2 regions of the Variovorax sp. CCNWLW235 genome follow, and region 2 is predicted to be linked to the other one. Evidence: riboswitches for the same ligand, from Rfam matches in the RefSeq annotation. Region 2 holds a riboswitch; the other holds the start of a gene.

Region 1 (14,597 bases), on a different contig from region 2:
GCCCTTGGCAGAGCGCGAATGATTGTCCTGGACAAAATCAACGTGCTTGCCGATCGCCTCATCGAAGGCCTTTTGGTTAAAGCTCTCAAAGAAGAAGCCTCTTGCATCGCCGAATACCTTTGGCTCGAGGACGAGAACATCAGGGATCAAGGTCGGCGTGACCTTCATGAGCGTACCTCGTCATTCAGCAAATGTTTCAGATATCTGCCGTAGCCGCTCTTCTCCAGCGGCATCGCGAGCTTTTGGAGTTGCTCGGTCGTAATGAATTTGTTGCGCCACGCGATCTCCTCCGGACAGGCAATCTTCAGTCCTTGCCGATGCTCCAGAGTTGCAATGAACTGCCCCGCCTCCAGCAAGCTCTCGTGCGTGCCGGTATCCAGCCACGCGTACCCACGCTGCATGATCTGCACGTTCAACTGATTGAGGTCGAGATACGCTTGGTTGACAGCGGTGATTTCCAACTCGCCGCGCGCGCTGGGCTTAACTGCCTTGGCGATGTCAACAACCTGATTGTCGTAAAAATACAAGCCCGTCACCGCATAGCTGCTCTTCGGCTTCAACGGCTTTTCTTCGATGCTGCTGGCCTTGCCCTTGGCATCGAACGCCACCACGCCGTAGCGCTCGGGGTCTTGCACGTGGTACGCGAATACCGTCGCACCCGACTGCTTCGCGTCGGCATCGGCGAGCAGATGCACGAGGTCATGCCCATAGAAGATGTTGTCCCCCAACACCAGCGCGCTGGGGCTGTTACCCACGAACTTGTCCCCGATGATGAACGCCTGCGCGAGCCCATCCGGACTCGGTTGCACCGCGTACTGCAGGTTCATGCCCCACTGGCTGCCATCCCCCAGCAGTTGCTGGAACCGCGGCGTGTCCTGCGGCGTGCTGATGATCAGGATGTCGCGCATGCCACCCAGCATCAACGTGCTGAGCGGGTAATAAATCATCGGCTTGTCGTACACCGGTAGCAGCTGTTTGCTTATCGCCAGCGTTGCTGGGTGCAGCCGGGTGCCCGAGCCACCGGCGAGGATGATGCCTTTACGTTGCGTCGTGGTCATGCGTTTCTTCTCGTGTGAATTCACTCTTCAGAGCGTCTCGCGCAGCATGCGCGCAACGCCTTCTTGCCAGGGCGGCAGGCGCAGACCAAATATGGTCTGCAGCTTGGCGGTATCGAGACGCGAGTTGTGAGGCCGCTTCGCTGGCGTCGGGAAGGCGCTCGTAGGCACGGCTTCAACTTGCTCGGGGCCGGCCTTGAGGTCTACACCGGCCTGCCGCGCTTGCTCCAGCACGAAGCGCGCATAGCCGCACCAGGTGGTTTCGCCGCCGGCAACCACGTTGTACAGGCCCGCCTTGGAAGGGTCTTGCAAGGTGGCGCGGATCGCATGCGCCGTGACATCGGCCAGCAGCTCGGCACCGGTCGGAGCCCCGTATTGGTCGTCGATGACGGTCAGTTTGTCGCGCTCCTTGGCAAGCCGCAGCATGGTCTTGGCGAAGTTGCCGCCGCGCGCGGCAAACACCCAGCTGGTGCGAAAGATCAGGTGCTTGGCGCAGTGCTTGGCCACCAACTGTTCGCCCTCGAGCTTGGTGCGGCCATACACACTGAGTGGGCCGGTGGCATCGTCTTCCTGCCAGGGCTTGCTGCCGCTGCCGTCGAACACGTAGTCGGTCGAGTAATGCACCATGAGTGCACCGATCTGCCCGGCGGCTTCGGCCACCACGCCGGGCGAGGTGGCATTGAGCTTGCGCGCAAGGTCGGGCTCGCTCTCGGCTTTGTCGACGGCCGTGTGGGCCGCGGCGTTGACGATCACGTCAGGCCGCACCTTGAGTACGGTCTCGGCCAACTGCTCCGGACGGCTGAAGTCGGCGTTGAAATCGGTGCTGTCGAAATCGAGCGCCACCAGTTCGCCCAGCGGCGCAAGGCTGCGCTGCAGCTCCCAGCCGACCTGCCCGCCCTTGCCGAGTAGCAGCAACTTCATGCCGCAGCCTTGGCCGCGGGTGCGGCGTCGTATTGCTTCTCGACCCACTCGCGGTACGCGCCGCTTTGCACGTTGCGTACCCATTCGCCGTGTGCAAGGTACCACTCGACGGTCTTGCGAATGCCGGTGTCGAAGGTTTCAGCGGGCTTCCAGCCCAACTCGCGCTCGAGCTTGCGTGCATCGATGGCGTAGCGCCGGTCGTGGCCGGGGCGGTCGGTAACGTAGCTGATCTGTTCCTTGTACGGCTTGCCGTCAGCGCGCGGGCGCAGTTCGTCGAGCAGCGCGCACACGGTGTTCACGATCTCGATGTTGGGCTTCTCGTTCCAGCCGCCGACGTTGTAGGTCTCGCCGAGCTTGCCGGCCTCGAGCACGCGGCGGATGGCACTGCAGTGGTCCTTCACGTAGAGCCAATCGCGCACCTGCATGCCGTCGCCGTACACGGGCAGGGGTTTGCCGGCCAGGGCGTTGACGATCATCAGCGGGATGAGCTTCTCGGGAAAGTGGAACGGACCGTAGTTATTGGAGCAGTTGGTGGTAACCACCGGCAGGCCGTAGGTGTGGTGCCAGGCGCGCACAAGATGGTCGCTGGCGGCCTTGCTGGCCGAGTAGGGGCTGTTGGGCTCGTACTTGTTCTCTTCGGTAAAGGCAGGGTCCGTCTTGGAGAGCGAGCCGTAGACCTCGTCGGTCGACACATGCAGGAAGCGGAAAGCAGACTTTTGCTCCGCCGGCAGTGCGCTCCAGTAGCCGCGCACCGACTCGAGCAGGCGAAAGGTGCCGAGCACGTTGGTCTGCACGAAGTCTTCCGGCCCGTGAATGGAGCGGTCGACGTGCGATTCCGCGGCAAAGTTCACGATGGCACGCGGCTTGTGCTCGGCCAAAAGGTGATCGACCAGAGCGCTGTCGCCGATGTCGCCCTGCACGAAAATGTGGTTCGGCTTGCCCTTGAGCGATGCAAGCGTCTCGAGGTTGCCCGCATAGGTCAGCTTGTCGAGATTGACGACAGACTCATCGCTCTGCGCGATCCAGTCGAGTACGAAATTGGCGCCAATGAAGCCCGCGCCGCCGGTTACCAGGATCATGAGGTCCCCTGTTGTTGTCGAACGATCGCCCTCTGGCGAATGAACGGGCGATTATCCCATTGGCCCTCCGCCGGGCCGGAGCAAGGGTTGGCGCCTCCGCAAGCTCCGCCTACAATCGCGCCACTGCAGGAGAGCGGGCAACCCCGGTTGCCCTACCGAAGGCGCAAACTCCCATAAACGCTCAGGTCGGCCCGACGAAGTTCTCGAAATTTCGGCAAGGGGCCTGTACTGCACCAACTGACACGCCGTCTGGAGAGCCATCACCTCGCGTGATGCACCGAAGGAGCAAACCCGTTGCGGGCGCAACGGGTGAATCTCTCAGGTACCGAGGACAGGGGGAGCGGCAACTTGGACGGCGGTCGTCCGGTTGCTTGCTATTTATTCAATAGCAGACCTCGCCCGCCGTTCAAGCGCTTCAACCTCAAAGGTACTTGAAATGCGCGTGATCGTTCTTGGCGCCGGCTTGCTCGGCGTGACCTCGGCCTACTACCTCCAGCAGCTCGGCCATGAAGTGACCGTCATCGACCGGCAGGCCACCCCGGCCGCTGAAACCAGCTTTGCCAACGGCGGGCAGATCTCCGTCAGCCACGCCGAACCCTGGGCCAATCCGAGTGCACCGCTCAAGGTGCTGCAATGGCTGGGCAAGGAAGACGCCCCGCTGCTCTTTCGCATTCGCGCCGACATGCGCCAATGGCTCTGGGGCCTGCAATTCCTGCGCGAATGCACCCCCGCCCGCACGAAGCACAACATCGAGCAGATCGTGCGGCTGGGCACCTACAGCCGCGATGTGCTGCAGCAGTTGCGGCGCGACACCGGCATCGCCTACGACCAACGCACGCAAGGCATCCTGCACTTTTATACGACGCAGAAAGAGTTCGACAGCGCCCTTGCGCCCGCCGAGCAGATGCGCGCGCTCGGATGCGAACGGCAAGTCATCTCCGCGGACGAGGCGGTAAAGATCGAGCCCGCCCTTGCGCACATCCGCCCGCAACTGGCCGGTGCCACCTACACGGCAGAAGACGAATCCGGCGACGCCAACCTCTTCGCCCGCGAAATGGCACGCCTCGCGGCAGCGGCGGGCGTGAAGTTCCTCATGAGCCACACGGTGACTGCGCTGCGCGAAGCGGGCGGCAACATCGACCACGTGGAAGCTACCGACAGCGAAGGGCGCTTTCAACGCATCCGCGGCGACGCCTTCGTGCTTGCAATGGGCGCGTTGAGTCCGCTGTATGCCGCGCCGCTGGGCATGCGCCTGCCCATCTATCCGGCCAAAGGCTATTCGGTCACGCTGCCGGTCAAAGACGCGACGAGGGCGCACCAGGTCTCGCTGACCGACGACGAATTCAAGCTCGTGTTCTCGCACTACACCTCAGCCTCCGGAGACCGCCTGCGCATTGCCGGCACAGCCGAGCTCAACGGCTATGACCGCGACTTGAACCGCGTGCGCTGCGAAGCGATCGTGCGGCGCGTTGAACAGCTCTTTCCCGGCGCCGGCGACACCACGCAGGCGCAGTTCTGGACCGGCCTGCGCCCCGCAACGCCGAGCAACGTCCCTCTGGTCGGCAAGACGAAGCTGCCGAACCTGTACCTGAATACCGGGCACGGCACGCTCGGCTGGACGCATGCGTGCGGCTCGGGCAAGTCGGTGGCGCGGATCGTGAGCGGGCTTGCACCCGAAGTCGATTTTGCGTTTGCCGGCATGCCTGCACCAGCAGCGCGCGTGCTCCAGCCGGCCTGATCTGGCCGTGGCGGCGGTCAGTCGTTGCCGGTAAACACCGTCAACACCCCCGTATATCCATACAGGTGGTGCCGGGCAATCTCCCCCGCCGCAAAGAAGCCAACGAGCGGCACGTCGCCCAGCGCGTGCCGCACGATCTGCAGTTCGGCGCCCGGTGCGCCGAAATGCGGCCCGCCGCGTCCTGAGCAACTCACGTACACGGCGCCGGCAATGCGGCGCGCCGGATGCGGCGCTGCTTCGGCTTCTCCGGCCGCCACGGCGCGCGCGGTGGCCAGGGTCTGCTCTTCGGGCTCCAGCTCCTCGCGGATTTCCGCGCAGATGCGCATCAGGTCGGCGCGCGCGGCCTGTGCATTGCGCCGGCAGAAGGTCAGGCGCATGCCGGCCTCGGCCACGTCGGCAATGGCGATGCCGCGGCGCGTGGGGTCCAGGCCGATGATGTGGCGCACCAGCACGTCGGCGCCCAGGTCGCCGGTACGGCGAATGCCGTCGCTGCCCGCATCTCCCAGGCCCACCAGGGTGGCGCGCACGGCGTCGATGGCTTCCTGTGGGCGCTCCAGCGTCACCTGCAGGTCGGCCAGCAGCACGTCGAGCGCGGGTTCGCCGTCGAGCTTGAGCAGCAGGTTGCCATCGGCTTCGGTGATCTCGCGCTCGCGTCCCGCGCCGGAGCGCAGCGGCTGGCAGCCTTGCGTGACGCGCGACACCAGCCGCACGCCTTCGCCGAACACCACGCCCGACAAGCCTCCCGAGAACACGCCGCCCGCCGCACCGTGGCCGCGGATGTTGCCGTTGCCGCCGACCGCAAACTGCAAGGCGCCTGCACGGCCCGACGAGAGGCCGCCGAACAGGTAGCCGGTGTCGGTGCGGCCCGCCATCTCGCCGATCAATTCGGTGAGATCGGGGGTGGCCGGGTCGGCATGCACGAGCGCGGTATGCGCCTCGAAGCCGCTCATTTCCGAGTTGCCCAGCGGCGCCACGCCGGAGAACACACGGTATTGGTCGCTCGGCAGCGCGCAGAGCATCAGGCTCAGGCCGGGCTCATCGAAGTATTCGGCATTGTTGGCCGATACGCCGATGCCGACGGTGCCGGACCAGTCGGTCACCTCCGGAAGCTCGGCGCTCAGGTGGTCGAGGATGTCTTGCGCATCGGACGCATAGTGGTCGGTGATGTAGAGCAGCCCGAGCGTCGGTGCCGACGCGTAGTCGGGCAGCGCCATTTGGGCGCGCAACTGGGCCAGCACAAGGCCGGCCGCCATGCGCCATTGCGGATGGGTGGCGTGACCGGAGGGAAACAACTTCATGATGCGTGCCAACCCGTTCTCTTCAAGGTGTGTATGTATGACGTCAGCGCCGTCCGGTCGTTCGCTTTCGCGCCGCGGTCGGTGCCTTCTTTTTGGCAGCGGTTGCTGTCGCCTTCCTTGCGGCCGGCTTTGGAGCCGCGGGAGCGGCGGCCGATGCAGGCACCTTGAGCTGGGCCGCGTCGTGCAGCGCCGATGTGGCGATCTGCTGGAACTGCTCGGTCAATGAACCCCACCATTGCATCGGATCGATCACGCCACCGTCGCTGCCCGATGCGGAGGCAGCCGACGCCGGCTTGCTGCGCGCTTTTTTGGCGGGTGCCGGCGCTTCCTCCGCGGCCTCGACTTCCGGCTCAGGCGCGACCGATGCGGCAGCCGGTGCGGCCGCCGGAGCCGCCTGCTTGGTGAACGCGCTTGCGATATCTTCCATCCGCACGTTCATGCCGCGCAAGGTCGAAAGTGTCATCTTTTGCACCTCGAGCGCCTGGATGGTGGCCTTGAGAGCATGGCCGTTCTGTTCGAGCCAGTACTGCACGGTCTTGAGCTCCTGGATGCGCTTGTCTACCTCTTCCACGCTGAGTGTGGGCGCCACCCAGCTCGCAAGGCTCGGCAAACCGGGCACTGCGCTTGTGGCAGCTCCCGCTCCGGCGGCACCGCCTGCGAGGTTCTTCAGAAAGTCGAATCCGGGGACAAATTGACTGAAGTCAAAAGGCTGGCTGGCGTTGCTCATGCAGGGGTCTCCGGGTTGGGTTTTCTTGTGATGCCAGCTTACTCCAACGCACCGGCAATTTGGGCCTGCGGCCCTCGCGTTTACCTGCCCGGAACTGTCAAAGCTCTGCGCGAACCTTGCTGAACACTTTCCAGAATGCGGCGTCCTGCGAAGTCGCGAAGTTGATGCGCATCATCGTGCTCGGCGGCCTGCGCGCATGGAAGAGCGAACCCGGCGCAAGCAGGTAGCCCTGGTCGAGCATGCGCTGCGTGAGCGCGTCGGTGTCCACGCCGGTATCGACCCAGCCAAACAGCCCCGCGGGCTCCGAGGCGAAGGTGCAGCCGTGCGCCATGGCCAGCTTGACTGCGCGGCTGCGCGCGCCGTCGAGCCGGATGCGTATGCGATCGGCGTGCCGGCGCAGTTGCCCCTGGTCGATGCACCACGACAGCGCCCGCTCGAACAGCGTGGGCGTGGTCAGCGTGGCCAGCAGCTTGGTTTCGAGCAGCCGCTCCTTCAGCTCCGGCGAGGCGGCCAGAAAACCGATGCGCCAGTTGGGCGCAAGGATCTTCGCGAACCCGCTCACATAGATAGTGCGCTGCAGCCCGTCGAGCGCGCTGAGACGCGTGGCGTGCTCGGGCGCGAGATGGCTGTAGGTGTCGTCCTCGACGATGTGAAAGTCGTGCTCGTTGGCCAGCTTCAGCACACGGTGCGCGCTGCCCGGCGTGAGGCTGTAGCCGGTGGGGTTGTGCAACACGCTCACGCTCACGAAGAGCTTGGGGCTGTGCAGTGCGCAGTACTGCGCCATCACTTCCAGGTCGGGTCCGTCGGCGCGGCGCGGTACCGGCAGGATGCGCATGCCCAGCGCCTCGAGCCGCGCGAATTCGAGCGCCCACCCAGGCTCCTCCACCATGACCGGATCGCCCGCGCGCAACAGCGTGCGGCTCACGATGTCCAGCGCGTGCGTGGCGCCGACCGTCGTCACGATCTGGTCGGGCGCGGCCGGTACGTTGATGCCTACGAGCTTGTTCGACAGGCTGCGGCGCAGCGCGGCGTCGCCGGAGGGTTCGCCGTACTGGAGCGACAGCTCCTGCAGCGCGGCTGTATTGGTCATGCGGCGCACCGCGGTCGGCATGAAGGTCGACGACATCCAGTCCGGCGGAAACACCCCCATGCCCGGCTGCGGCTTGTCGCTCGGCCGATGAAACATGCTGCGGATGAGCGAACTCGCGTCGGCCGGTACACGCGACGCCATCATCTGCGCGACCATGGGCGCCGCATTGGCCGGGCGGCCCTCCGGCGCGGGCGCCGCATCGCGCACGTAGAAACCCCGCTGCCGGCGCGCCTCGACCAGGCCCTGCGCCAGCAGCTGGTCGTAGGCGGCCACCACCGTATAAGGGCTCACACCCTGCTGGCGCGCGCATTCGCGTACCGAGGGCAGGCGCGCGCCGGGCGGCAGCAGCCGGGTGCGGATGCGCTCTGCCAGCCGGTCGGCCAATTGCCCTGTGAGCGACTGGGTGGAGGTTCGTGTCAGCATCGGCCTTGCGCTTCTGTGTCGAGTGGCAGGCCAATACAGTTTTCGAATATGTTCGATCAACTGTATTGGAACTGTAATGGTCCCAAAGTTTAGAGTGTATGCAATGAACTGGCAAGAATTCACCGCGCTGCTGGTGCTGGCCACGGCGATGAGCTTCTCGCCCGGTCCCAACACCACGCTCTCCACCGCCCTGGCCGCCAACGGCGGCCTGCCGCGCGCCATGCGCTTCGTGGTCGCGGTTCCCGTGGGCTGGACGTTGCTGCTCGTGCTGTGCGCGGCCGGCATCGGCGCGCTGGTGGTGGCCGTGCCTTCGCTGCGCCTGGCGATCAAGGCGCTCGGCGTGGGCTACCTGCTGTGGCTCGCCTACAAGCTGAGCGGCAGCGCCACGCTCGGCCGTGCGGACAGCGCCAGCCTCCACATCGGCTTCGGACAGGGCGTGATGCTGCAGTTCGTCAACATCAAGGCGTGGCTGCTCGCGCTCACGCTGGTGGCCGGCTGGATTGCGGGGCAGCCCAATGCGCTCGGCCGCTTCGCCATCGTCGCGCCGGTGATGCTGGTCTACGCCTTCATCAGCAACTTCACCTATGCGCTGGTCGGCGCGCTGCTGCGCGAATGGCTGTCCAAAGGCAAGCGCCTGCTGTGGTTCAACCGCGCGATGGGGCTGGTGCTGGTGCTCACGGCCTGGTGGATGCTGAGCGTATGAGCGGCCGACTCACGATCAAGGACGAAACCCTCGGCATGTGGCTGGGCGTGATCGGCGTGGCGCTTTTTGCGGTCACGCTGCCGATGACGCGGCTGGCCACCGGCACGCAAGACGCGCCGCAGCTTTCGCCCTGGTTCGTCACGCTGGGCCGCGCCGCACTGGCCGGCGTTCTCTCGACGATCTTCCTGCTCGCCACGCGATCGCCCCGGCCTGCGCGGCACCAGTGGAAGCCGCTCGGCATGGCGGTGCTCGGCAATGTGATCGGCTACCCGCTGCTGCTGGGCTATGCCCTGCGCGTGGTCACGGCCAGCCATGCAGCCGTGGTCACCGCACTGCTGCCGCTGGTGACCGCCGCGGTCGCAGCCCTGGTGCTGCACCAGCGCGCGCGGCTCGGCTTCTGGCTCTGCGCCATTGCAGGCAGCGTGCTGGTCGTGCTGTTCTCGCTGCTGCGCGCAAGCCAGAACGGCCACGGCTTCGGTTTCGAATGGGCCGACCTGCTGCTGGTCGGCGCAGTCATCGCGGCTTCGTTCGGCTACATCTACGGCGCGCAGGTCACGCCGTCGCTCGGCGCGGAGCGCGTAATCTGCTGGGTGTGTGTGATGGCGTTGCCGGTCACCCTGCCGGCCACGTTTGCCTTGTGGCCGCACGAGCCCATCGCCACCACGGCCTGGGCGGGCTTCGTCTATGTCGGCGTGTTCTCGATGTGGATCGGCTTCTTCGCCTGGTACCGCGGCCTTGCAATGGGCGGTGCGCTGCGCGTGAGCCAGACCCAGCTGCTGCAGCCGTTTTTGTCCATACTCGCCTCCATTCCGTTGCTGGGCGAGCCGCTCGATGTAGTGACCCTCGGCTTTGCCGGCGCAGTGGTCTTCACCGTGGTGCTCGGCAAGCGCCTCTCCCAGCCGCAGCCCGCTCCTGCCGTTTCGCCGCGCCCGGCGCGCGCCGAACAATCCTGACAATCGCCTCTCACCCCACCCGCCTGAAAGAAGAACCCATGAACTGGAAACTCGCCGCCCGCGCCGCCAAGATGAACCCGTCGGTGCTGCGCGAAATCCTCAAGGTCACCGAGCGCCCCGGCATCATCAGCCTGGCCGGCGGCCTGCCCTCGCCCAAGACCTTCCCCATCCAGGCCTTTGCCGACGCCTGCGCCGAGCTGCTGCACAAGGACGGCCAGGCGGCCCTGCAATACGCCGCGAGCGAAGGCTACGCGCCGCTTCGCCAGGCGGTGGCCGACATGCTGCCGTGGAACGTCGATCCCGCGCAGGTGCTCATCACCACCGGTTCGCAGCAGGGGCTGGATCTCGTTGCCAAGGTGCTGCTCGACCCCGGCAGCAAGGTGCTGGTCGAAACGCCCACCTACCTTGGCGCGCTGCAGGCCTTCGGTCCCATGGAGCCTGAACCTGTGAGCGTGGCAAGCGATGACGACGGCGTGATCGTCGAAGACCTGGTGGCCAAGGCGAAGGATGCCCGCTTCATCTACCTGCTGCCCAACTTCCAGAACCCCACCGGCCGCACCATGACCGAAGAGCGCCGCGCCGACGTCTCCGCCGCGGCCGCTGCTGCGGGCCTGCCAATCGTGGAGGACAACCCCTACGGCGAACTGTGGTTCGACGAAGCGCCGCCGCTGCCGCTGACCGCGCGCAATCCTGAAGGCTGCATCTACCTGGGCTCGTTCTCGAAGGTGCTCGCGCCCGGCCTGCGCCTGGGCTTCCTGGTCGCGCCAAAGGCCATCTATCCCAAGCTGCTGCAGGCCAAGCAGGCGGTCGACCTGCACACGCCCATCTTCACGCAGCGCATGGTTTCGGCGGTGATGAAAGACAACTTCCTCGACAGCCATGTGCCCACGATCCGCGCGCTCTACAAGCGCCAGCGCGACGCGATGATCGCCGCGCTCACGCGCGAGATGGCCGGGCTGGACGTGAAGTTCAACGCGCCCAAGGGCGGCATGTTCCTGTGGGCGCGCATGCCCGAAGGCATCGACACGGTGGCACTGCTGCCCAAGGCGGTGAAGCGCAACGTGGCCTTCGTTCCCGGCGCACCGTTCTATGCGGGCCAGGGCGATCTGCGCACGCTGCGCTTGTCGTTCGTCACGGCCAGCGTCGAAGAAATCGATGTCGCCATCGCCGCGCTGGCCCTGACGCTGCGCGAAGAACTGGCGCTAGTGGCTGAACGCAAGCTCGCGCCCGAACCCGTCTGAGCCGCCATACACGCCATACAGAGAGGTACCACCATGCACATCGCCATACTGACCTTCGACGGCTTCAACGAACTCGATTCGCTGGTTGCGCTCGGCGTGCTCAACCGCATCAAGAAGCCGGGCTGGCGCGTGACGCTGTCCGCGCCCAGCGCCACGGTCACCTCGATGAACGGCGTGACCGTGCATGCGAGCTCCACGCTCGAGGCCGCCACCGAGGCCGAGGCAGTGCTCGTCGGCAGCGGCATCCGCACGCGGGAGATTGCGGCCGATCCCGCCATCATGGGTGTGCTGCGCCGGCTCGACGGCAAGCGGCAGCTGATCGGCGCGCAATGCTCGGGCACCCTGCTGCTCGCCAAGCTGGGCCTGCTGGGCGCAGTGCCGGCGTGCACCGACCTCACGACCAAGCCGTGGGTGCAGGAGGCCGGCGTCGAGGTGCTCAACCAGCCTTTCTTCGCGAGCGGCAACGGGGCCACCGCCGGCGGCTGCCTGTCGGCGCCCTACCTCGCGGCCTGGCTCATCGCGCGCAGCGAAGGCGTCGAGGCAGCAAGGAGTGCGTTGCACTATGTCGCGCCGGTGGGCGAAAAGGACGACTACGTGGCGCGTGCCATGCGCAACATCGAGCCTTACCTCCCGCAGGTTGCGGCAACAGCGGCCGCCTGAAGGAAGAAGCATTGCAGGTCACGCCATGATCAGCCTCGCCACGCTCGCGCTCTTCCTCCTGGCCGTGCTCGCACTGTTCCTGTCGCCCGGGCCGAACATGGCCTTCGTGCTCTCGCACGGCGTGGCGCACGGGCCGCGCGGCGGGTTTGCGGCGGCGCTCGGCATTTCGTCGGCCGACCTGGTGCATACACTCTTTGCCGCCACCGGCGTCACCGCGCTGGTCGCAGCATGGCCTCCTTCCTTCGACCTGCTGCGCTACGCGGGCGCGCTGTACCTGCTGTGGCTGGCGGTGCAGTCGCTGCGCAGCAGCAACGTCGGGTTACCGGGCGGCACGCGCGCGCAGCCCTCCGCTTTCGCGCGCATCGTGCGCATGGCCTTTTTCAACAACCTGGTCAATCCGAAGGCGTTGCTGTTCTTCATGGTGTTCCTGCCGCAGTTCGTCGACCCGGCGCGCGGCAGCGTGCCCTTGCAACTGCTGCAGCTCGGCGTCATGCTCTCGGCTGCCGCGCTCGCATTCAACACGCTGCTCGGCGCATGCAGCGGGCAAGCAGGCCGCTGGCTGCAGCGCCGTCCGGGGGCTGAAAGATTCCAGCGCGGCCTGCTGGCGCTGGTGATGGTCGGCCTGGCAATTCGCCTGCTGCTGCTCGACCGTCCTTCCATGCCTTCTGCCCTGTCCGCCACACCTGCTCAAGGAAGCTGAACACCATGCTCAACATCTGGGGCCGCATCAGTTCGATCAACGTGCGCAAAGTCGTCTGGTGCGCGCAGGAACTCGGGCTCGACTTTCAACGCACAGAAGCCGGCGGCCGTTTCGGCGTGGTGCAAACGCCCGAATACCTGGCGCTCAACCCGAACGCGATGGTGCCCACCATCGACGACGGCGAAGGCAGCGAACGCGTCACGCTCTGGGAATCGAACGTGATCGTGCGCTACCTGTGCGCCAAGCATTCGCACGGCAAGTTCTACCCGAGCGACCTGCCCGCGCGCTTCGACGCCGAGCGCTGGATGGACTGGCAGCAGACCACGCTCAACCGCGCGAGCCGCGATGCCTTCGTGCAATGGGTGCGCACGGTGCCGGCCGAACGCGAACCTGCGCTCATCGCGGCTTCGGTTCATGCGAGCGAAGCGCTGTTCGCAATGCTCGACGCGCACCTTGCACGCCAGCCCTTCATAGCGGGCGACCGCTTCACCATGGCCGACATTCCCATCGGCTGCGAGGCGCACCGCTGGTTCGGCCTGCCGCCGGCCGAATACCAGCGCCCCAGCTGGCCGAACCTCGAACGCTGGTACAGCGAACTCCTCTCCCGTCCGGGCACGCGCGGCGTGCTCGATCTCCCGCTCGAATGACATCATGAAACCCCGCCCGTTCAAACAAGTCGACGTCTTCACCGCAACGCCCTACCTCGGCAATCCGCTTGCCGTGGTGCTCGACGGATCCGGTCTCGACGACGCCGCCATGCAGCGCTTTGCGCAGTGGACCAACCTGTCGGAAACCACCTTCCTGCTGCCGCCGACCGAGCCCACGGCCGACTACCGCGTGCGCATCTTCACGCCGGGCGGCGAGCTGCCGTTCGCGGGCCACCCGACCATCGGCAGCTGCCATGCCTGGCTGCAGGCCGGCGGCAAGCCCAAGGCGGCGGGCCGCGTCGTGCAGCAGTGCGCAGCAGGCCTGGTGCCGCTGCGCTTGGAAGGCGAGCGCCTGGCTTTCTCGGCTCCGCCGCTCAAGCGCAGCGCGCCCAGCCCCACGCTGCTGGCCAAGGTGGCGGGCGCACTGGGCCTGAAGGCGCAGCAAATCGTCGCGGCCCAGGTGCTGGACAACGGCCCGGTCTGGTTCGGCCTGCTGCTCAGCGATGCGGACACCGTGCTGCGGCTCGTGCCCGACCATCGCATGCTCAAGGAGCTGGGCGTCAAGGCCGGCGTGGCGGGCGTGCCTGCGGCAGAGGGTTCGTCGATGCTCATCGGCCGCTCGAACCGCGAGGCGCGTGCCTTCGGCGGCAAGGCCTCGGCCGCAGAAGGAGGCGACCAGAAGATCGACCTGGAGGTGCGCGCCTTCGCCGCGCCCATCGGCGTCGAGGAAGACCCCGTCACCGGCAGCCTCAACGCCGGCCTTGCCGAATGGCTGATTGCCGACGGCCACATGCCCGCCCGCTACGTGGCCGCACAGGGCCAGTGCCTCGGACGCGCGGGGCGCGTGTACATCGAGCGCGACAGCGACGGCATGGTGTGGGTCGGCGGCGACGCCGTGACCTGCATCGACGGCCAGGTCACGCTGTAAAGGTAGGCACCATGTCCGCTCAACTCGACCACCTGGTGATCGCCGCCGCCTCGCTGGCCGAAGGCGTGGCGTGGTGCGAAGCCATCCTGGGCGTGACGCCCGGGCCCGGCGGCTCGCATCCGCTGATGGGCACGCACAACCGGCTGCTGAACATCGCAAGCGACGCGTTTCCCCAGGCCTACCTGGAAATCATCGCCATCGAACCGGGCAAGCGGCCCTCGCGCCCGGGCACGCGCCGCTGGTTCGACCTGGACGATGCGGTGCTGCAGGCGGGCCTCGTGCGGCGCGGACCGCGGCTGGTTCACTTCGTTGCACGGGTGCCCAATGCGCACGCGACGCTGCAGGCGCTGGCGCACGACGAGCGCGCGCACATCGATCGCGGCCAACTGCTCGAAGCCTCGCGCGACACGCCCGCCGGCCGGCTCGAATGGCAG
Region 2 (14,597 bases):
CAGCTCGGCCTGGCTTTGCGCACCAAAGAGGTTGAGTGTGCTCTGGTTGACGCTCAACACCCGCAGTTGCGCCATGCATTCGCTCACCCGGCTCGGCTCGGCGTTCAGGTGGGCCACCAGGTCCACCACGCCCGCGCCGCGCCACGATTCGAACAGCCGGAGCAGCCCGCTGTAGTCTTCGATCCAGAGCGACATGGGCGCAAACTCGAACATCGACTCGTAGTCGGTGGAAGACGGCATGTGCAGCTCCTGGGCGGGTGGGATCTTGCTCCGGATGATGCACCATTTGGTAGTAGGCGTTTTCCAGTCGTTGGACAATGGCCGGGGCACGAAACACAAGGAATTCCGCATGACCACGCTGCAGCAACTTCTAGGTACCGAACTTCCGTTGATCCAGGCGCCCATGGCGGGCATTCAAGGCAGTGCAATGGCCATTGCGGTCAGCAACGAGGGCGGGCTCGGCTCGCTGCCGTGCGCCATGCTGGGCAACGACGCCATCCGCACCGAAATAGCCGCCATCCGCGCGGGCACAGGCAAGCCCTACAACGTCAACTTCTTCTGCCACGTGTCGCCGCAGCCGAGCACCGAGCGCGAGGCGACATGGCGCAACGCGCTGGCGCCGTATTACCGCGAGCACGACATAGATGCGGCCTCCATTCCCACGGGCCCGGGCCGCAACCCGTTCAGCGAAGCGGTGGCCGAGGTGCTGGCCGAGTTCCGTCCGCCGGTGGTGAGTTTTCATTTCGGGCTGCCGCCCGAGCCGCTACTGGCGCAAGTGCGCGGATGGGGTTCGAAGATCCTCGCCTCGGCCACCACGGTCGACGAGGCGCTGTGGCTGGAGGCGCAGGGTGTCGACGCCATCATTGCCCAGGGGCTGGAGGCGGGCGGCCATCGCGGTCACTTTCTCTCGCACGACCTCACGGCGCAGCTCGGCACCTTTGCGTTGCTGCCGCAAGTGGTGCGCGCCGTAAGGCTGCCGGTCATCGCGGCCGGCGGCATTGCCGATGCAAACGGCGTGGCCGCCGCCATGGCGCTTGGCGCCGCGGGGGTGCAAGTCGGCACCGCCTACATGCTCGCGCCCGAAGCCTTCACCAGCGCCTTGCACCGTGCGGCGCTGAAGAGCGATGCAGCGCGCCACACCGCACTCACCAACCTTTTCACCGGCCGCCCGGCGCGCGGCATCATGAACCGGCTGATGCGCGAGCTGGGGCCCATTGCCGCGGTGGCGCCGGAGTTTCCGCTTGCCACTTCAGGCATTGCACCGCTGCGCGCCAAGGCCGAGGCGCAGGGCCGCGGCGATTTTTCACCACTGTGGTCGGGGCAGAACGCGACGGGCTGCCGCGAGCTCCCGTCCGCCGAGATCACCCGAGCGCTGGCGCAGGGCTTTCACCTCACTGCCTAAACCCTCGCCAGACCCATGCCGCAACTCCATCTGCCCTTCAAGTTTCTCGAGCAGCCCTCCAACGCCGGCGTGCGCGAGCCGTGGCTGCTGGTGCTGATGCACGGCGTCGGCAGCAACGAGCAAGACCTGTTCGGCCTTGCGCGGCTCATGCCGCCGCAGTTTCACGTGCTGAGCCTGCGCGCGCCCTATGTGCTGTCGCCCGATGCGTATGCGTGGTTCGAATTCCAGGTGCTGCCCGGCGGCGAGCGGCACATCAATGAAGAGCAGGAGCGCGAAAGCCGCTTTCTCGTCGGCGAGATGATCGCGTCGGCATCGCAGCAGCTCGGCGTGCCGCCGGAACGCGTGGTGGTCGGCGGCTTCAGCCAGGGCGGCATCATGGCGCTGTCGCTGCTGCTGACGCAGCCCGCGAAGGTGCGCGCCGCGATGGTGTGGCACAGCCGCCTGCTGCCGCAGGTGGTGCCGCACATTGCGCCGCCGGAGGCCTTCGAAGGCAAGGCCCTGTGGGTGAGCCACGGCAGCGCCGACAACGTGATTGCGCCAGGCGCCGCACAAGCCACGCGTGAGCTCGCGCGGGGCCTGCCGCTGGCGCTGTCGGGTGCCGACTTTCCCGGTGGGCATGAGATTCGCCCGGCCGAGCTGCAGGGCACGCTGGCTTGGCTTCAGGCGCTCAGCGCCGCGCCGGGTACGCCCCAGCAACAGCCGTAGCATCGGTTTTCGCGCCATCGGCGCGTCACAGGGCGTTACGGGATGAGGAGGGATGACACCGGGAAGGGCCGCCGAACTGGTGCACCATAGCCGTTCGCCTCCCACTGCAATCCTCGCAAAAGGAATATTGCCGACATGTCCGACAGCGACACCTCCGAATACAGGCCGCGCCGCGAGAGCTCGGCCGGCACCGTCATCATCATCGGCCTGCTCGCGATCGCGGCCGCTTTCCTGGGCTGGCGCTGGTACCAGCAGCAACAGCCGCAGCCGCAGTCATTCGAGCCGGCGCCCGTGGCCACCGCGCCGAACGACGGGCCCGCGCCCGCGCCGCCGCCAGCCCCGTTGCCCGAATCGCTGGAGCCCAAGAACCCCATCGATGCGATCGCGCTGCCCGCCTCGGGCCTGCCCACGGTGGCCGATTCCGACACGCGCGTGATGTCGGCGCTGGTCGATCTGCTGGGCAGCAAGAACGTGGCGGAATTCGTGCAGTTCGACGGCGTGGTGCGCCGCTTCGTGGCCACCATCGACAACCTGGCGCGCGAGCAGGCGCCCGCGAGCGCATGGCCGGTGCAGCCCACCAAGCAGCGCTTTGCCACGGAAGGCAAGGGCGATGCCCAGACCATCGCCGCCAACAACGCCGCGCGCTACAAACCCATCGTGCTGTTTGCGGAGTCGGTCGACCCGGCCAAGGCAGCCAAGGCGTATGCGCGGCTCTACCCCCTCTTTCAGAAGGCATATGAAGAGCTTGGCTATCCCGGCCGCTATTTCAACGACCGGCTCATTGCCGTGATCGACCATCTGCTGCAGGCGCCCGAACCCGCCGGCCCGGTGCAGGTCCGGCTCGTCGAGGTCAAGGGCAACGTGTCGTCGCAGCGGCCCTGGGTGCGCTATGAATACGCCGACCCGCAGCTCGAGTCGCTCTCGTCCGGCCAGAAGATCATGGTGCGGGTGGGGCTGGAAAACGAGCGCAAGCTCAAGGCCAGCCTGCGCGGCTTCCGCGAGCAGATTGCCACCGGCGACATGGGGAAGAAGAAGCAGCGCTGACCCATCGGGCCGTAGGCGCGTGCCAATTGCGCGCCGTGTAGGCGCGGGCCGATTGCGCGCGCTGCGGATGCCGTGGATGATTTGCCCTCAAGTTTTCGAGGACAACCGTATGAACCTGATGAGCGTCGACCTCTACCAGAGTGCCACCGATCCCGAGAAGTTTCTGGCATTGCCCGCCGGCACCGACCCCGCCGACCTCATGGGGCCGATGACCTTCGACCGGGACTACGCGCACATCAAGCGCTACCAGGAAGCCTTCGAATTCGATCCGTCCGTCCCTTACGCGGGTGTTAACGCCGCGAAGATCGCGGCGGACATCCTCACCGTGAAGTGGGCGATGTATCAGCGCGAAGGCTAGAGAAGAAGGCCCCCTGATCAGGCCTCTTCGGTTTCCTGGTATTCGCCCACTGGCACGCAGCTGCAGAACAGGTTGCGGTCGCCGTACACGTTGTCGACCCGGCCGATGGGCGGCCAGTACTTGGCCTGCTTGAGCTCGGCCAGCGGAAACGCGCCGAGCTCACGCGAGTAGGGGTGCGACCATTCGGTGCCGAGCAGGCTCGCTGCGGTGTGGGGCGCGTGCTTCAGGGGGTTGTCGTCCTTGGGCCAGACGCCTTCTTCCACCCGGCGGATCTCGCCGCGAATGGCGATCATCGCGTCGACGAAGCGGTCCAGCTCGGCCAGCGGCTCGCTCTCGGTGGGCTCGACCATCAGCGTGCCCGGCACCGGAAAGCTCAGCGTCGGCGCATGAAAGCCGTAGTCGATCAGGCGCTTGGCCACGTCTTCCGCGGTGACGCCGCTGGTGTCCTTGAGCGGGCGCAGGTCCAGGATGCACTCGTGCGCAACGTGGCCGTTGGGGCTTGCGTACAGCGTGGGGTAGTGGTCCTTCAGGCGCGCGCTGATGTAGTTGGCGCTCAAGATGGCGGTTTCGGTTGCGGCCTGCAGGCCCTTGGCGCCCATCATGCGGCAGTACATCCAGCTGATCGGCAGCACCGCCGCATTGCCCAGCGGCGCAGCGGAAACGGCACCGACGCCGTTCGATGCAATGCCGGCCGTCGCATGGCCCGGCAGGTATGGCACCAGGTCTTCCACCACGCACACCGGGCCCACGCCCGGGCCGCCGCCGCCGTGTGGAATGCAGAAGGTCTTGTGCAGGTTCAGGTGGCTCACGTCGCCGCCGAACTCGCCCGGCGCGGCCACGCCGACCAGTGCGTTCATGTTGGCGCCATCGACATACACGCGGCCGCCGTGCTCGTGCACCAGTTCGCAGAGTTCCTTTACGCGGGTTTCGAACACGCCGTGCGTGCTGGGGTAGGTGATCATTACCGCGGCCAGCTTGTCGCTGTGCTTTTCGCAGGCGCGCTTCAGGTCATCCATGTCGACGTTGCCCTGCGCGTCGCACGCCGTCACCACCACCTGCAGGCCGACCATTTGCGCGCTTGCCGGGTTGGTGCCGTGCGCCGACGAGGGAATCAGGCAGATGTTGCGATGGCCCTGGCCCTTGGCCTCATGGAAGGACTTGATCGCCAGCAGGCCCGCGTATTCGCCCTGCGAGCCGGCGTTGGGCTGCAGGCTGATGCCCGCGTAGCCGGTGGCTTCGCAGAGCCATGCGCGCAGCTGCGCGTCGAGCTGCGCATAGCCTTGCTGCTGCTCGGCGGGCGCGAAGGGGTGGATGTTCGCAAACTCGGGCCAGGTGATGGGGATCATCTCGCTGGTCGCGTTGAGCTTCATCGTGCAGCTGCCCAGCGGGATCATGCTGCGGTCGAGCGCCAGGTCCTTGTCGGAGAGGCTGCGGATGTAGCGCAGCATGGCCGTCTCGCTCTTGTGCGTGTTGAACACCGGGTGCGTCAGAAAGGCGCTGGTGCGGCGCAGGTCTTCGGGCAGGCGCGGCGCGGTGTTGGCCAGGTCGTCGAAGCGCGGCATCGGCGTGCCCGCGGGCACGAACAGGGCCCAGAGCGTTTCGATGTCGGCGCGCGTGGTGGTTTCGTCAAGCGAAATGCCCAGGTGCTGCTGCAGCCGCTGGCGCAGGTTGACGCCGGCCGCGGTGGCGCGCTCGATGATCTTCGGCGTGTCGTCGCCCGTGCGGATGGTGAGCGAATCGAAGGCCGTGCCGTTGACCGGCTCGCGGCCCATTTGCGCCAGGCCCTGCGCAAGGATGGCGGTGAGCGCCGCCACGCGCTGCGCGATGCGCGTCAGGCCGTCGGGCCCGTGGTACACGGCGTACATGCTGGCGACGACGGCCGGCAGCACCTGTGCGGTACAGATGTTCGACGTGGCCTTCTCGCGGCGGATGTGCTGTTCGCGCGTCTGCAGCGCAAGGCGGTAGGCGGGCTGGCCGTGCGTGTCGACGCTCACGCCGACCAGGCGGCCCGGCAGCGAACGCTTGAACTCGTCGCGGCAGGCCAGGTAGGCCGCGTGCGGGCCGCCGTTGCACAGCGGCATGCCGAAGCGCTGCGTGGTGCCGCAGACGATGTCGGCGTCCCATTCGCCCGGAGGCGCGAGCAGGGTGAGCGCCAGCAGGTCGGCGGCCACGCAGAAGGCGGCGTCGCACTGGTGCGCATGGCCCGCGAGCGGACGCAGGTCGTGCACGTGGCCGGTGGTGGCGGGGTACTGCGCGAGCACGCCGAAGAATTCGCAGCTCGCCATCAGGTGCGGCAGCGTCTCCGACACGGTGCTTACCTTCACCTCGATGCCCAGCGGCGCGGCGCGCGTCTTGATGACCTCGATGGTCTGCGGGTGGCAGTCGCCCGACACCAGGAACACGTTGCTCTTGCTCTTCACGCTGCGCTTGGCCAGCGTCATTGCCTCGGCGGCGGCCGTGGCTTCGTCGAGCATCGAGGCGTTGGCAATGGCCATGCCCGTCAGGTCGCACACCATGGTCTGGAAGTTGAGCAGGGCTTCCATGCGGCCCTGCGAAATTTCGGCCTGGTAGGGCGTGTAGGCGGTGTACCAGGCGGGGTTCTCGAGCACGTTGCGCAAGATGACGCCCGGCGTGTGCGTGCCGTAGTAGCCCTGGCCGATGAAGCTCTTGAACACCTTGTTCTTCGCCGCGATGGCCTTCAGTTCGGCCAGCGCATCCGCCTCGGTCACCGGCGCGGGCAGCCGCATCGGCTTGGCGCGGCGAATGGCCGCGGGCACGATGCCGTCGATGAGCTCCGCCCGCGTTTCCGAGCCGATCACCGGCAGCATGCGCGCCTCGTCTTCCGCATCGATGCCGATGTGGCGGGCGAGAAATTCTTCGGCGTTCTCTAGTTGTTGCAGGGAAGGCTGGGCGGGAATCGGCATGGCGGTAAAGGCTCGGGGAATGAGGAAGGGCGGCTGAAGAACCCGGCGGATCAGGATTCGGCGGCGAACTTGTCGTAGCTGGCGGCGTCGAGCAGCGCGTCGAGTTGCGCCGGCTCGCTGAGCTTGACCTTGAAGAACCAGCCGGCGGCCAGCGGGTCGGTGTTGGCGAGCGACGGGTCGGCGCGCAGGGCTTCGTTCACTTCGGTGATCTCGCCCGACACGGGCATGAACACGTCGGCCGCGGCCTTGACCGATTCGACGACACCGGCCACTTCACCCTGGGCAAAGGTCTTGCCCACTTCGGGCAGATCGACAAAGACCACGTCGCCCAGCGCGTCCTGCGCGTGAACGGTGATGCCGACAGTGGCCGCGCCGCCTTCGGCCGAGACCCATTCATGGTCCTTGGTGTACTTGATGCTCATGGTGAAAAACTCCTCGTGGAAAAAATGACTGATTCGGGTAGCGCAGAGCCTAGCCGCGGTAGTAGCGGGCCGGCACGAAGGGCAGGGTCGAGACTTCCATCGGCACCGGCTTGCCGCGCACGATGGCCTGCACGCGGGTGCCGGGCTCCGAAAACGCGGTAGCCACATAGCCCATGGCAACGGGGCGGTCGGCCGTCGGGCCGAGCAGGCCGCTGGTCACGATGCCGATGTCCTGGCCTTCGAAAGATTGCAACAATGTGCCGTCGCGTACCGGAATGCGTTCCAGCGCCACAAGGCCGACACGCTTGCGCTTCAGGGTGTCGTGGTCGGTGCGGCCCGCGGCGCCGGCGGTGGCGGCGGCCAGTTGCGCCAGCACCTTGGCCGCGCCCGGAAAACCGCCTTCGCGCGCGCCACCGGTGCGGCGCACCTTCTGGATCGCCCAGTTGAGCGAAGCCTCGACGGGCGTGGTGGTGGTGTCGATGTCGTTGCCGTAAAGGCAGAGCCCGGCTTCAAGCCGCAGCGAATTGCGCGCGCCCAGGCCGATGGGCTTGACCTCGGGCTGCGCCAGCAGCAGGCGGGCGAGGGCGTCCGCATCCTTGCCGGCGACCGAAATCTCGAAGCCGTCTTCGCCCGTGTATCCGCTGCGCGTGGCAAAGGCCGGAATCCCGCCGATCTGCACCGCGCCGCCCGTCATGAACACAAAGCGCTCGATGCCCGGCGACAAGCGGGCCAGCGCCGCGGCGGCCTGCGGGCCTTGCAGTGCGAGCAGTGCGTGGTCGGGCATGGGCTGCACGTCGCAGCGCGCGCCGATCTTCTGCTGGATGTGGGCGAGATCGGCCACCTTGCAGGCGCCGTTCACGATCACGAAGATCGAGCCGTGCCCTTCGTTGAAGAACATCAGGTCGTCGAGGATGCCGCCTTCGTCGTTCAGCAGCAGGCCATAGCGCTGCTTGCCGGGCGCGAGGTCGATCACGTCGACCGGCATCAGGGTTTCGAATGCGGCGGCGGCGTCTGGCCCCACCAGGCGCAACTGGCCCATGTGGGAAATGTCGAACAGGCCGGCCGCGTCGCGCGTGTGCTTGTGCTCGGCCATGAGGCCGGCGGGGTATTGCACGGGCATGGAGTAGCCGGCAAAGGGCACCATGCGGGCGCCCAGTTCCACATGCAGGTCGTGCAGGGGCGTCTTGAGCAATGGGGCGTCGGGTGATGAAGCGGAAGCGGCCACGGGGCACTCCAAAGGGGCAGTCGAACTCCATGGCGCGAGCCATGGGCCACCCCTGCTGTCCGCTTTACCTGAGAGATTCGCCCCACGATCGGGGTTTGCTCCTTCGGTGGGCCGCCGCATCGTCAAGATGCAAGGGCCTCTCTCCAGCAAGGAAACGCCGGCATGCGCCAGCGCCTTGTCAGTCCTTTTGCCTGAGCGTTCGGGGAACCCCTGCGCCTTCGGCGGCCTCGCGTGGCGAAGCTCTCTCCTGACCCTTCGAAGTGTAGTGGATCGCGGAAAGCCTCAGTGCACGGTTTCCGAAGCGGGCGGCAGCAACCTTTCGATACGCTCGCGCAGCGATTCGGCCCGCTCGGCGCCCGCCGCTTTTTCGACTTCGGTGAGCATCAGCGCGGCAATCGTCAGCATGGCGTCGCGGTCGCGGGCTTCGCGCAGTGCATCGCGCATCTGCAGCGCAAACTTGGGGTCGCGCCGCACGAACATGCGCTCGCAAATGTCGAACAGGAACATGCGCGTAGTGGCCAGGGAGCGCTTGCCGTCGAAGTTGTCGGTCGAGGTTTCTACTCGGATGGGCTCGGCCGCAGGAGCCGGAATCGGCGTGTGTGTCGGGCCCGCCGTAACTGGTGCGGCGGTTTTCGGCGCTGCGCCCTGCGCGTCGTGCAGGTATCCGCGGTTCATCAGCGCCCGCAGCGTCTGTTCGGCTTCGTCGCGGCTTGCGAACAGCGGGCTGAAGTCGGTCAGCGAACGCCGGCCGTCGGCCATCAGCAGCAATGCGCGCTCGCGCTGGCTCAGCGTGCGCTGCCCGCCTTGGAGTTCGTCGCGTGCCTTGTCGGTCTTGGTGGGAAACATGGCGCCACAGCTTTCGGAATCGAAGGCTGCAGCATCGTTGCGGCTGGTGACATCTTTGTGAAACGTTTGCCTTACAGGGGCATTTGCCGCATAAAAAAAGGCAGCCCGCGAAGGCTGCCCGTTTTCTCTCTGGTTCTCTCTGGTTTTTGCGCCGCCTGCTACTTGGCGTACACCAGGTCGCGCAGCGCGAGCGATATCCACGGCACGTAGGTAATCACCATCAGGCAGGCCAGGATCACCAGCACGAAGGGAATGAGGTACTTCACGATCCGGTCGAGCGAGATGCGCGCTACCGTGCACGCCGCAAACAGGTTCACGCCGAAGGGCGGGGTGATCATGCCGAGCGCGAGGTTCACCACCATGATGAGCCCGAAGTGAACCGGGTCGACACCGAAGTGCACCGCCACAGGCGCCAGGATGGGCGCGAGCACGATGATGGCCGCGCTGGTCTCGATGAACATGCCGATGACGAAGAGCGCAGCGTTCACGCCCAAGAGGAACATGGTCGGCGACTTCAGCACCTCCTGCAGCCAATGGCCGATGGCGTCGGGCACGCCCGCGCGCGTGATCAGGAAGGCGAACAGGCCCGCGTTGGCGATGATGAACATGATCACCGCCGACGACAGCACCGACTTGCGCAGGATGAGGTAAAGATCCTGGAGCTTGATCTCGCGGTAGATCACCACGCCGACCACCAGCGCATAGAACACCGCCACCGCCGAGGCCTCCGTCGGCGTGAAGATGCCGCCGTAGATGCCGCCCAGAATGATCACCGGCATCAGCAGCGCCCAGCCGGCCTGCCATGTCGCCTTGCCAAAAGACATGCGGCCGTCGCCGTCATTCTTGCCCCAGCCCTTCCACTTGCAATACGCCCAGACGAACAGCATCAGCGCCAGGCTGATGAGAATGCCGGGGCCAAAGCCCGCAATGAACAGCTCGCCGATCGACACCTCGGCGCTCACGCCGTACAGGATCATCGGAATGGAGGGCGGAATGATCACGCCCAGCTCGGCGCTCGTGGCCTGGAGCGCGGCCGCGTACGCGGTGGGATAGCCGTGCTTGATGAGCGCCGGAATCAGGATGGCGCCGATGGCGAAGGTGGTGGCCACCGAAGAGCCCGACACTGCCGCAAAGATCATGCAGGTGAGCACGCAGGTCATGGGCAGGCCGCCCTGCACACCGCCCACGATGCTCTTGGCAAACTCGACCAGCCGGCGCGAGATGCCGCCGGTTTCCATCAGGTTGCCGGCCAGGATGAAGAACGGAATGGCCGCCAGCGGAAACTTGTTGATCGAATTGAACATCTCCTTCACGGAGATGAGCATGTTGACGTTGGCCACCTGAATGCCAAGGATCGATGCGAGCCCGATGGACACCGCCACTGAAACCGACAGTGCAAAACACAGCACCATCGTTGCAACCATTACGGGGGTCATTGCGCGGTCTCCAGTTCGAGCCGCTTGGGATCGAGAAAATTACCAACGATGCCGAAAAGGCAAAAAACGGAACCGACCGGCAGCGCCAGGTACGACCACATCATCGACACGCTTTCGAGCCCGGCCATCGACTGCACGCGCCCGCGCATGGCGTAGTCCCAGCCCCACCACAGAATGACCAGCATCAGCGCCAGTGCCGCGATGCTGACCGCGGCATCGAGCACGCGCTTGACCCGCGGCGGGCTCCAACGGTACAGCACATCCACGCTCACCATCGCGCCTTGCCGGAAAGCCATCGGAATGCCGAGGAACACCATCCAGATCAGGCTCATGCGGATCAGGATCTCGCTCCATTCGGCCGGTTGCTCGAGCACGAAGCGCGTGACGATCTGGAACACGCCCAACCCGGAGGCGATGACCAGCATCACGCAGGCGGCAATCATCGAGAAGCCGGTGGTCCAGCGCTCGATGCCGAGAAATTTTTCTTTCATCTGCAGTCGTGATGTTGAAAACAAAAAAGCCCGCCAGATGGAACTGAGCGGGCGCTCGGTGCTATCAAGAAGATAGCATCATGAAGATCACTTGAAGTCGCGGATCTTGTCGAGGTTGGCCTTGCCGAAGTCCTTTTCGAACTGGGCATTCACCGGCGCCAGTGCGGCCACGAACTTGGTCTTGTCGACGTTGTCGATCACCGTCATGCCCTTGGCGCGCAGGTCGGCCACGCCCTTGGCATCGTCTTCGTCCACGCGTGCGCGATTGGCCTTGGTGCCTTCTTTGGCGGCCTCGAGGAAGGCCTGCTTGTCGGCCGCGCTCAGCTTGTCGAACGACGCCTTGTTCATCACGAAGATGCAGGGCGAGTAGACGTGGCCGGTGAGCGACAGGTGCTTTTGCACCTGGTCGAACTTGGCCGCGATGATGACCGACAGCGGGTTCTCCTGGCCGTCGACCGTGCCCTGCTGCAAGGCCGTGAACACTTCGGGAAAGGCCATCGGCGTGGTGACGATGCCGAAGGTCTTGTAGGCCGCAATGTGCACCGGGTTTTCCATGGTGCGCATCTTCAGGCCCTTGAGGTCTTCCGGCGCCTTCACGTCACGCTTGCTGTTGGTCATGTGGCGGAAGCCGTTCTCGGCCCATGCCAGCGCCTTGAAGCCCTTGGCGTCGAACTTGGTCAGAAGGTCCTGGCCGATGGGGCCGTCGAGCACGGCGCGCGCATGGGCCTTGTCGCGGAACAGGAACGGCACGTCGAGGATCTTCGTCTCCGGCACGAAGTTGGGCACGGGCCCGGTCGAGGAGAGCGCCAGTTCCTGGGTGCCGAGCTGCACAGCCTCGATCGACTCGCGCTCGCCGCCCAACGAGCCGTTGTAGAAGGTCTGGACCTTGTAGCGTCCGCCGGTGCGCTTTTCGACTTCCTTGGCAAAGACGTCGATCGCAACACCCTGGTGCGAGTTCTGCGCGGTCGAAATGCTGATCTTCATGGTGGTCTGCGCGAAGGCGGCGCAAGCCATGCCCATGCCCAGAACCAGGCCGGCGGCCAGTCGGGTCAATTTCATTGTGTTGTCTCCAGAGAAAAGAAGGCGCGAAGAAAAAGCAGAAAAAGCAAACTCCGCGGGCAGCCGCCGACTATGCCGTAACGGGGAGCTTCACCGCGTCGGGATTTTCACGGACGTAATCACGAATAACTACTTCGAAATCGGCGTCCGCCGAAAGCCCCAGGCGCTTGGCGCGGGCGGTTTCGATGCGTCCGGGCCAGGTTTTCACGATGCGCTGGATGGCCGGATCGGGTGTTCGGTCGAGCAGGGCGGTGGCGGCCTTGCCGGCCACGCGTTCGAGCGCCGCCGCCATTTCACCCACCGTGGTGGAAAGCGAGGGCAGGTTCAGCGCAGTGCGCGGGCCCCATTCGGCATCGCTTGCCTCCGCGGCGCGAATGATGCCTTCGACGGTGCGGGCCGGCGATGCAATGGCCACGGGTGTTTCGTCGGGCACCGGGCAAGCGGCGCGAATGCCTGCGAGCGGCTCGCGGATCATGCCGCTGAAGAAGCCCGATGCCGCGCCGTTCGGCTTGCCCGGGCGCACGCTCACGGTCATCAGGCGCACGCTGCGCCCGCGGATGAAGCCCTTGCGCGTGTAGTCGGCCACCAGCTGCTCGCCGATGAATTTCTGGATGCCGTAGCTGGTCTGCGGTGTGGGCAGTGTGTGGTCTTCAATCACTGGCGGCAGCGGCTGCTCGGGCGAATCGCCGAACACTGCGAGCGAACTGGCAAACACCACCAGTGGCCGGGTGCCCACGGCGCGCGCTTTTTCGAGCAAGGCATGCGTCGCGGCAAAGTTGCTGCGCATGCCCAGGTCGAAATCGGCCTCGCATTCGCCGCTGACCGCGGCGGCCAGGTGAAAGATGGCGTCGGCTTCGCGCCAGAGCGCTTCTTCCGGCGAAGCCAGTTGCTCGTTCAGGTCGCCAAGCGCGGCGGCAATGCGAGGGTCGGCCGCAAGGTCGGCTGGCGGTGCGACGCGGTCGACCAGGGTGATGCGGGAAATGTCGCGCGCCGGGGCGCCGGCAAGCGAGAGCTGCCCCTGCTTCAGCAGCGTGCGGGCAAGGCGGGCGCCAACGAAGCCGGCGCCGCCGGTAATGACGATCTGCATGGTTGTCTTGTCTCCTTCGCAATGAGCATAGCGCAGCGGAGCACCCGCTACAGGCACACTCGCGGCTCGCGCAAACAAGAAACCGGACGACCGGAAAACGATGAACCTGCGATTCGTTGAAGCCTTTCACTGGGCCGTGGCGCTCAAGAGCGTGACCCGTGCGGCCGAGAAGCTGCACCTCACCCAATCGGCGCTCTCCAGCCGCATTGCGGCGCTCGAGCGCGAGCTGGGCGTGCTGCTGCTCGACCGGCGCGACAAGCAGTTCCGCCTCACGGTGGCGGGGCAGCGCTTTCACGCCTTCGCGCAGAAGCTGCTCGAGATGCAGATGCACATCAAGGCCGAGATGGGCTCGGGCGCCGTGCGCGAAGCCGTGCTGCGCGTGGGCGCCATCGAGTCGGTGGTGCACAGCTGGCTCACCGGCTGGCTCAAGCACATGCAGGCGACGCATCCGGACTTCGAACTGGAGCTCACCGTCGAAACCACGCCGGTGCTGGTCGACCAGTTGCAGCGCGGCAAGCAGGACCTGGTGTTTGCCGCGCTGCCCGCCGCCGGCGACGGCGTGCGAACCCGCGCCGTGCCGCCCATGCCCATGTGCTTTGTCGGCCACCGCGAGCTGCACCTGAAGCGCCGCTACCGATTGCCGGACCTGCTGTCGCTCGATCTGCTGACCTTTCAGCGCGGCTCGCAACCGCACGTGGCGCTGCTCGAGTTGTTCCGCGATGCCGGCAGCCCGCCGCCGCGCGTGCATGCAATCTCGTCGATCTCGGCGATGGCGCAGCTGGTGGAGGCGGGCTTCGGCGTGGCCACGTTGCCGCGCGCGGTGGTCGAGCCGCTGGCCCGTCGCCTGCCGCTGCGCGTGCTGCCCTGCGACGACACGCTGGAGCCGCTGCCCATCTACGCGAGCTACCGCGACGATCCCTCTTCGCCGCTGCCGGAGGCCGCGCTCGGCTCAGCCGTGGTGCATGCATCGCACCGCTTGGGGTCATCGAAAAAATCGATGAGCTGAGCGAGAAACTTTGCGTTGGCGTTTGTGAGCGCGGATTCCCACAATCCGTCGCACCACACCAAAGCGATGCATCGGGCATCGAGAACGCCAAATGTCGAACCGCCAATCCTTCGTAGAGCAACCCGGCGCAGCGAGCAGTGCGCTGGCCGTGCGCCAGGCCTGCCGCAGCGGCGCACTGGCCGCCCACACCAGCGGGCTGGCCAGCGCCCATGTGCAGGGCAACCTGGTCGTCCTGCCCAAGGCGCACGCTGCCGACTTCCTGCGCTTTTGCCAAGCCAACCCGAAGCCGTGCCCGTTGCTCGGCGTGTCGGAAGCCGGTGACCCGGCGTTGCCCGCCCTCGGCGAGGACATCGACATTCGCACCGACCTGCCGCGCTATCGCGTGTGGCAGGACGGCGTGCTGGTGGACGAACCCACCGACGTGCGAGCCCTGTGGACCGACGACATGGTGAGCTTTGTCATCGGTTGCTCCTTCACCTTCGAGCACGCGCTGATGGCCGAAGGCATTGTGCTGCGCCATGTGGAGCAAGGCCGCAACGTGGCGATGTACCGCACGTCGGTGGCGACCACGCCGGCAGGCCTTTTCCATGGA

Evidence for each region. Region 2 has a riboswitch for glycine ahead of gcvT (glycine cleavage system aminomethyltransferase GcvT). Riboswitches for the same ligand answer to the same signal wherever they lie in the genome.
Region 1: linked by a shared signal. The riboswitch ahead of V9L21_RS22235 (D-amino acid dehydrogenase) and the one ahead of gcvT (glycine cleavage system aminomethyltransferase GcvT) in region 2 are both predicted to bind glycine.

Annotation. Positions count from the first base shown of each region.
Region 1 covers NZ_JBBCBW010000025.1:2,023-16,619, reverse strand. The annotation lists gene rfbC (dTDP-4-dehydrorhamnose 3,5-epimerase) at 1-168, opposite strand, end outside; gene rfbA (glucose-1-phosphate thymidylyltransferase RfbA) at 165-1,058, opposite strand; gene rfbD (dTDP-4-dehydrorhamnose reductase) at 1,086-1,976, opposite strand; gene rfbB (dTDP-glucose 4,6-dehydratase) at 1,973-3,055, opposite strand; glycine riboswitch at 3,172-3,262, shown strand; glycine riboswitch at 3,295-3,400, shown strand; gene V9L21_RS22235 (D-amino acid dehydrogenase) at 3,492-4,793, shown strand; gene V9L21_RS22230 (FIST signal transduction protein) at 4,811-6,091, opposite strand; gene V9L21_RS22225 (PhaM family polyhydroxyalkanoate granule multifunctional regulatory protein) at 6,135-6,818, opposite strand; gene V9L21_RS22220 (aminotransferase-like domain-containing protein) at 6,916-8,331, opposite strand; gene V9L21_RS22215 (LysE family translocator) at 8,435-9,034, shown strand; gene V9L21_RS22210 (DMT family transporter) at 9,031-9,987, shown strand; gene V9L21_RS22205 (aminotransferase-like domain-containing protein) at 10,026-11,228, shown strand; gene V9L21_RS22200 (DJ-1/PfpI family protein) at 11,262-11,888, shown strand; gene V9L21_RS22195 (LysE family translocator) at 11,914-12,588, shown strand; gene V9L21_RS22190 (glutathione S-transferase family protein) at 12,594-13,235, shown strand; gene V9L21_RS22185 (PhzF family phenazine biosynthesis protein) at 13,240-14,163, shown strand; gene V9L21_RS22180 (VOC family protein) at 14,175-14,597, shown strand, end outside.
Region 2 covers NZ_JBBCBW010000019.1:90,724-105,320, forward strand. The annotation lists gene V9L21_RS19805 (sensor domain-containing diguanylate cyclase) at 1-240, opposite strand, end outside; gene V9L21_RS19810 (NAD(P)H-dependent flavin oxidoreductase) at 350-1,402, shown strand; gene V9L21_RS19815 (alpha/beta hydrolase) at 1,418-2,107, shown strand; gene V9L21_RS19820 (DUF3014 domain-containing protein) at 2,243-3,151, shown strand; gene V9L21_RS19825 (hypothetical protein) at 3,261-3,509, shown strand; gene gcvP (aminomethyl-transferring glycine dehydrogenase) at 3,527-6,433, opposite strand; gene gcvH (glycine cleavage system protein GcvH) at 6,484-6,855, opposite strand; gene gcvT (glycine cleavage system aminomethyltransferase GcvT) at 6,905-8,080, opposite strand; glycine riboswitch at 8,126-8,237, opposite strand; glycine riboswitch at 8,250-8,340, opposite strand; gene V9L21_RS19845 (hypothetical protein) at 8,363-8,926, opposite strand; gene V9L21_RS19850 (TRAP transporter large permease) at 9,085-10,362, opposite strand; gene V9L21_RS19855 (TRAP transporter small permease) at 10,359-10,853, opposite strand; gene V9L21_RS19860 (TRAP transporter substrate-binding protein) at 10,941-11,912, opposite strand; gene denD (D-erythronate dehydrogenase) at 11,983-12,999, opposite strand; gene V9L21_RS19870 (LysR family transcriptional regulator) at 13,100-14,005, shown strand; gene V9L21_RS19875 (putative hydro-lyase) at 14,097-14,597, shown strand, end outside.